3 regions of the Streptomyces sp. SS7 genome follow, and region 3 is predicted to be linked to each of the others. Evidence: predicted binding sites of a transcription regulator. Region 3 holds the regulator's gene; each other region holds the start of a gene.

Region 1 (2,266 bases), 1.1 Mb from region 3:
GGGGGCAATTCAGTGTGGTTGAGCGAGGTACAGTTGGGGAACCGGGTCGCGAAACCCTGATCCGGAATCTTTGATTTCTGCCTTGCGCCCGACAAGAAGTAGCCAAAGTGCGAGCCTCTTGCGTGGCATTTGCGGCTTTTGCGGGGCCCGACTTGCCCTGAATTCTGGCGAATTCTCGCCACATTCCGGATCGCGTGCGTCCAGAATTCTCGTCCGAGTGACCTGTTGCAGACGGCAGTTGGACAGATACATTCGGCCGCGGTCGACGCGTTCCGGCGCACGCCCCCAAACCAACTGGGGGGTGAGGTCTGACCCGGATCCGCGAAGTGTGGATCTGTGCAAGGGCCAGTAATAGGGGAGTTAGGCATGGCTCAGGGCACCGTCAAGTGGTTCAACGCGGAGAAGGGGTACGGCTTCATCGCGGTCGACGGTGGTGCGGATGTTTTCGTCCACTACAGCGCGATCCAGATGGACGGGTACCGCACCCTGGAAGAGGGCCAGCGGGTCGATTTCGAGATCTCGCAGGGTCAGAAGGGGCCGCAGGCGGACATGGTCCGACTCGCGACCGGCTGAAGCACGCGCCGACTGAAGCGTCGTTCTTCTGTTTCATCTTCGAAGGGCTCGTACCTCCCGGGGTACGGGCCCTTCGGCCTGTCCGGGCACCGGGGTACGGGCCCTTCGGCCTGCCCGGCCAGGGGTGCGCGGGGGGCCCGGGGCGCGCGCGCCCCCCTGCGGATCGGGCGGAGGCGCTTGCACTCGACCATGCCGAGTGCTAATCATTGGCGTTAGCACTCTGAAGGTGAGAGTGACAAAGAAGGACCGGGTCGGTGAGGCCCGCAGGCCAGGTGGGGCAAGGAACCACGCGGCATGCGAGCCGTCCGTCGCGGGCGCGGGCGCGGTCCGAAGGAATCACCCCCAGTCCTGGAGGGACCACTTCACATGGCCAAGATCATCGCGTTCGACGAGGAGGCGCGGCGCGGCCTCGAGCGCGGCATGAACCAGCTCGCGGACGCCGTCAAGGTGACGCTCGGCCCCAAGGGTCGCAACGTCGTCCTCGAGAAGAAGTGGGGCGCCCCCACGATCACCAACGATGGTGTGTCCATCGCCAAGGAGATCGAGCTCGAGGACCCGTACGAGAAGATCGGCGCCGAGCTGGTCAAGGAAGTCGCGAAGAAGACGGACGACGTAGCCGGTGACGGCACGACGACCGCGACTGTCCTGGCCCAGGCCCTGGTGCGCGAGGGTCTGCGCAACGTGGCCGCCGGCGCCAACCCGATGGCTCTGAAGCGCGGCATCGAGAAGGCCGTCGAGGCCGTCTCCGGCGCGCTGCTGGAGCAGGCGAAGGATGTCGAGACCAAGGAGCAGATCGCTTCCACGGCCTCCATCTCCGCCGCCGACACCCAGATCGGCGAGCTCATCGCCGAGGCGATGGACAAGGTCGGCAAGGAAGGCGTCATCACCGTCGAGGAGTCCCAGACCTTCGGTCTGGAGCTGGAGCTCACCGAGGGTATGCGCTTCGACAAGGGCTACATCTCGGCGTACTTCGCCACCGACATGGAGCGTATGGAGGCCGTCCTCGACGACCCGTACATCCTGATCGCGAACTCCAAGATCGCGAACGTCAAGGACCTGCTCCCGCTCCTGGAGAAGGTCATGCAGTCGGGCAAGCCGCTGCTGATCATCGCCGAGGACGTCGAGGGCGAGGCCCTGTCGACCCTGGTCGTCAACAAGATCCGCGGCACCTTCAAGTCCGTCGCGGTCAAGGCCCCGGGCTTCGGCGACCGCCGCAAGGCGATGCTGAACGACATCGCCATCCTCACCGGCGGCGAGGTCATCTCCGAGGAGGTCGGTCTCAAGCTCGAGAACACGACCCTCGACCTGCTGGGCAAGGCCCGCAAGGTCGTCATCACCAAGGACGAGACCACCATCGTCGACGGTGCCGGCTCCTCGGACCAGGTCGCCGGCCGGGTGAACCAGATCCGCGCCGAGATCGAGAACAGCGACTCGGACTACGACCGCGAGAAGCTGCAGGAGCGCCTGGCGAAGCTCGCCGGCGGTGTCGCGGTCATCAAGGCCGGCGCCGCCACCGAGGTGGAGCTCAAGGAGCGCAAGCACCGCATCGAGGACGCCGTCCGCAACGCGAAGGCGGCCGTCGAGGAGGGCATCGTCGCCGGTGGTGGCGTGGCCCTGCTGCAGGCCTCCCAGGTCTTCGAGAAGCTGGAGCTCGAGGGTGACGAGGCGACCGGCGCCAACGCCGTGAAGCTCG
Region 2 (2,266 bases), 2.7 Mb from region 3:
GTACTCCTGGCGCTGGCCGTGACGACGCTGACCGGCTGCGCCCAGTCCGTCGACCCGATCGAACGCCTGGGCAAGAAGGCCGCCCAGCGGGTGCGCCCCCTCTCCCACGGTCCGGGCAGCCCCGGCGGACCCGGCCGCCCCGCCCGCCCGGGCCGCTCCGGCCAGGAGCCGCTCCCGCCGGTCGTCGACCGCGTCCCCACCCACGACAAGGTCGTCTTCCTCACCTACGACGACGGCGCCGAACGCGACCCCCGCTTCATCGACCTGGTCCGCGAACTCCGCCTGCCCGTCAGCGTGTTCCTCACCGACAGCGTGGTCGGCCCCGGCTACGGCCACTTCGCCCGGCTGCGCTCCGTCGGCGCGACCCTGGAGAACCACACCCTCGACCACGCGGCCCTGCGCGGACTGCCGTACGCCGGCCAGCGTGCCGAGATCTGCGGCCAGCAGGACAAGCTCCACGCCCGCTTCGGCGTGCGCCCCCGCCTCTTCCGCCCGCCCTACGGCACGTACGACACCACCACCCTGCGCGCCGCCGCCGACTGCGGCATCACGGCCGTCGTCCTCTGGCGTGCCGCGCTGGGCCCCGCCGGGCTCACCTACCCGCACGGCGCTCCCGGCCTGCGCCCCGGCGACATCGTCGCCCTCGACCCGGACGAGTCCACGGGCCCGAGCCTGCGCGAACGGACCACGGCACTCCTGCGGGTGCTCCGGGAAAGGGGCCTGACGGTGGGGAAGCTGGAGGACTACCTGTAGGGGTGCGCGAGCCGGGAAATCGTCCCGACGCGCCACGGGATTAGCAGTCCGCTTGACCGAGTGCTAATCGCGGTCATAGTCTCGGCTCTGGCACTCCCCACTGGAGAGTGCCAACAACGCGACGGGCAGGTCCGGCACCCGCGACGACGGATCCACCTGGTCGCCACCTCAGACAGTTAACCCCGTGAGATCTCCGAAGGGGGAGGTCGGATCGTGACGACCGCCAGCTCCAAGGTTGCCATCAAGCCGCTTGAGGACCGCATCGTGGTCCAGCCGCTCGACGCCGAGCAGACCACGGCCTCCGGCCTGGTCATCCCGGACACCGCGAAGGAGAAGCCCCAGGAGGGCGCCGTCCTCGCCGTGGGCCCGGGCCGCTTCGAGAACGGCGAGCGCCTGCCGCTCGACGTCAAGGTCGGCGACGTCGTCCTGTACAGCAAGTACGGCGGCACCGAGGTGAAGTACAACGGCGAGGAGTACCTCGTCCTCTCGGCTCGCGACGTGCTCGCGATCATCGAGAAGTAGTTCTTCACCCGAGCACACTGCGTGCTTGAAGCATGATGCTGCGCCCCTGGCTCCCGCCACCACACAAGAAGCCGGGCGCCCGGGGCGCAGTGCCTTTTCACCCCACGTTTTCCGCCCACAGATTTCCGAGAGGGCTGCCGCTGTCATGGCGAAGATCCTGAAGTTCGACGAGGACGCCCGTCGCGCCCTCGAGCGCGGCGTCAACAAGCTGGCCGACACGGTCAAGGTGACGATCGGTCCCAAGGGCCGCAACGTCGTCATCGACAAGAAGTTCGGCGCCCCGACCATCACCAACGACGGCGTCACCATCGCCCGCGAGGTGGAGATCGACGACCCGTACGAGAACCTCGGCGCCCAGCTCGTCAAGGAGGTGGCGACCAAGACCAACGACATCGCGGGTGACGGCACCACCACCGCCACCGTGCTGGCCCAGGCGCTCGTCCGCGAGGGCCTGAAGAACGTCGCCGCCGGCGCCTCCCCGGCCGCCCTGAAGAAGGGCATCGACGCCGCGGTCAAGGCCGTCTCCGACGAGCTGCTCGCCACCGCGCGCCCGATCGACGACAAGGCGGACATCGCCGCCGTCGCCGCGCTGTCCGCCCAGGACCAGCAGGTCGGCGAGCTCATCGCCGAGGCGATGGACAAGGTCGGCAAGGACGGTGTCATCACCGTCGAGGAGTCCAACACCTTCGGTCTGGAGCTGGACTTCACCGAGGGCATGGCCTTCGACAAGGGCTACCTGTCGCCGTACTTCGTGACGGACCAGGAGCGCATGGAGGCGGTCCTCGAGGACCCCTACATCCTCATCAACCAGGGCAAGATCGGCTCCATCGCCGACCTGCTGCCGCTGCTGGAGAAGGTCATCCAGACCAACTCCTCCAAGCCGCTGCTGATCATCGCCGAGGACGTCGAGGGCGAGGCCCTGTCGACCCTGGTCGTGAACAAGATCCGCGGCACCTTCAACGCGGTCGCGGTCAAGGCCCCCGGCTTCGGT
Region 3 (2,266 bases):
GTCGACCTCCTCCAGGCCGTCCAGCGTCTCCAGCGGCACCTTGGTGCCGAGGGCCGCCGCGGTCATCGGGATGGTGACCGTGCAGTGCAGGTCGTCGCCGCGCCGCTGGAAGGTGGAGTGCGGCAGCTCGTGGATCTCGACGTAGAGGTCGCCGGCGGGGCCGCCGCCGGGGCCGACCTCGCCCTCGCCCGCGAGCTGGATCCGGGTGCCGTTGTCGACACCGGCCGGGATCTTGACGGTGAGCGTGCGGCGGGAGCGCACCCGGCCGTCGCCCGCGCACTCCGGGCAGGGGGTCGGCACGATGGTGCCGAAGCCCTGGCACTGGGGGCAGGGGCGGGAGGTCATGACCTGGCCGAGGAAGGACCGGGTCACCTGGGAGACCTCGCCGCGGCCGCGGCACATGTCACACGTCTGGGCGCTGGTGCCGGGGGCGGCGCCCTCGCCGCTGCACGTGGAGCAGACGATCGCGGTGTCGACCTGGATGTCCTTGGTGGTGCCGAAGGCGGCCTCCTCGAGGTCCACCTCCAGCCGGATCATCGCGTCCTGGCCGCGCCGGGTCCTGGACCTCGGCCCCCGCTGGGACGCCGTACCGAAGAACGCGTCCATGATGTCGGAGAAGTTGCCGAAGCCACCGGCCCCGAAGCCGCCCGCGCCACCGCCGCCCGCCTGGGAGAGGGGGTCGCCGCCGAGGTCGTAGACCTGCTTCTTCTGCGGGTCCGAGAGCACCTCGTAGGCGGCGTTGATCTCCTTGAACCGCTCCTGGGTCTTCGGATCCGGGTTGACGTCCGGGTGCAGCTCGCGGGCGAGCCGACGGAACGCCTTCTTGATCTCATCCTGCGACGCGTCGCGGCGCACGCCGAGAACGGCGTAGTAGTCCGTGGCCACTTACGACTCCGCCAGGATCTGTCCGACGTACCGTGCCACCGCTCGTACCGCTCCCATCGTTCCCGGGTAATCCATGCGGGTCGGGCCGACCACGCCGAGTTTGGCGACTGCCTCGCCGCCCGAACCGTAGCCGACCGAGACCACGGACGTGGAGTTGAGTCCCTCATAGGCGTTCTCGTGACCGATGCGTACGGTCATGCCCGAATCCCCCGCCTCGCCCAGGAGTTTGAGAAGAACGACGTGTTCCTCCAGGGCCTCCAGGACGGGGCGGATGGTGAGAGGGAAGTCATGTCCGAAGCGGGTGAGATTGGCGGTGCCGCCGATCATCAGCCGCTCCTCGTTCTCCTCGACGAGGGTCTCCAGCAGGGTGGAGAGCACCGTCGAGACCGTGCCGCGGTCGTCCGCCTCGAAGGCCTCCGGCAGGTCCTCCACCAGACGCGGCACGTCGGTGAACCGGCGGCCCGCGATCCGGCTGTTGAGCCGCGCGCGTAGATCCGCCAGAGAGGCCTCCCCGAAGGGCGCCGGGCAGTCCACCATGCGCTGCTCGACCCGTCCGGTGTCCGTGATCAGCACGAGCATCAGCCGGGCCGGCGCGAGCGACAGCAACTCCACGTGCCGCACGGTGGACCGGGTCAGCGACGGGTACTGCACGACGGCGACCTGCCGGGTGAGCTGCGCGAGCAGCCGTACGGTGCGGGCCACCACGTCGTCGAGGTCGACGGCGCCGTCGAGGAAGTTCTGGATGGCGCGCCGCTCGGGCGCGGTCATCGGCTTGACGCCGGCCAGCTTGTCGACGAACAGCCGGTAGCCCTTGTCGGTGGGGATGCGCCCGGCGCTGGTGTGCGGCTGGGCGATGTATCCCTCGTCCTCCAGGGCGGCCATGTCGTTGCGCACGGTGGCCGGGGAGACACCGAGGTTGTGCCGCTCGGTGAGGGCCTTGGAGCCCACCGGCTCCTCGGTGCCGACGTAGTCCTGGACGATGGCGCGCAGCACCTGCAGCCTGCGTTCACTCAGCACCCGCGCACACCTCCCGTGGTCGTCCCCCAGTGCCCTGGGCGTCTGCACTGGCACTCTTCGCTCCCGAGTGCCAGACGTTCCCCGGCCAGTGTACGGCTGTGGGGTACACCGGGGGCAAGGTCGGCCGACGCCGGGACCACTTACCGTTAGCGTCCCGGTATGACGGTGACTTGGGAAGAGCTCGGGTGGGAGCGGATCGCGGCCGGGGTCGGGCGGGTGCGGCTGCCGGGCTGGGACTGCACGGCGGGGCTGGTCGTCGGGGCGGGCGCGGTGCTGATGGTGGACGCCGGATCGGGGCTGGCGGAGGGGGTGCGGTTGCGGACGCAGGCCGAGGAGCTGACCGGCGCGCGTGTGACCCATCTCG

Evidence for each region. Region 3 encodes HrcA, which represses chaperone genes, less so after heat shock. Its sites were predicted from a motif close to TTNGCACTCNGNNNNNCNGAGTGCNAA; they were not measured.
Region 1: groL (chaperonin GroEL) is a predicted target of HrcA. The motif match lies at 750-776, and genes of this name have one in related genera.
Region 2: groES (co-chaperone GroES) is a predicted target of HrcA. The motif match lies at 794-820, and genes of this name have one in related genera.

What each region holds. Positions count from the first base shown of each region.
Region 1 is NZ_CP141223.1:5,430,864-5,433,129, forward strand. Features, by position in the region: gene U5640_RS25145 (cold-shock protein) at 367-573, shown strand; gene groL (chaperonin GroEL) at 940-2,266, shown strand, end outside.
Region 2 is NZ_CP141223.1:3,871,118-3,873,383, reverse strand. Features, by position in the region: gene U5640_RS17740 (polysaccharide deacetylase family protein) at 1-753, shown strand, start outside; gene groES (co-chaperone GroES) at 967-1,275, shown strand; gene groL (chaperonin GroEL) at 1,421-2,266, shown strand, end outside.
Region 3 is NZ_CP141223.1:6,572,157-6,574,422, reverse strand. Features, by position in the region: gene dnaJ (molecular chaperone DnaJ) at 1-885, opposite strand, end outside; gene hrcA (heat-inducible transcriptional repressor HrcA) at 886-1,902, opposite strand; gene U5640_RS30290 (MBL fold metallo-hydrolase) at 2,062-2,266, shown strand, end outside.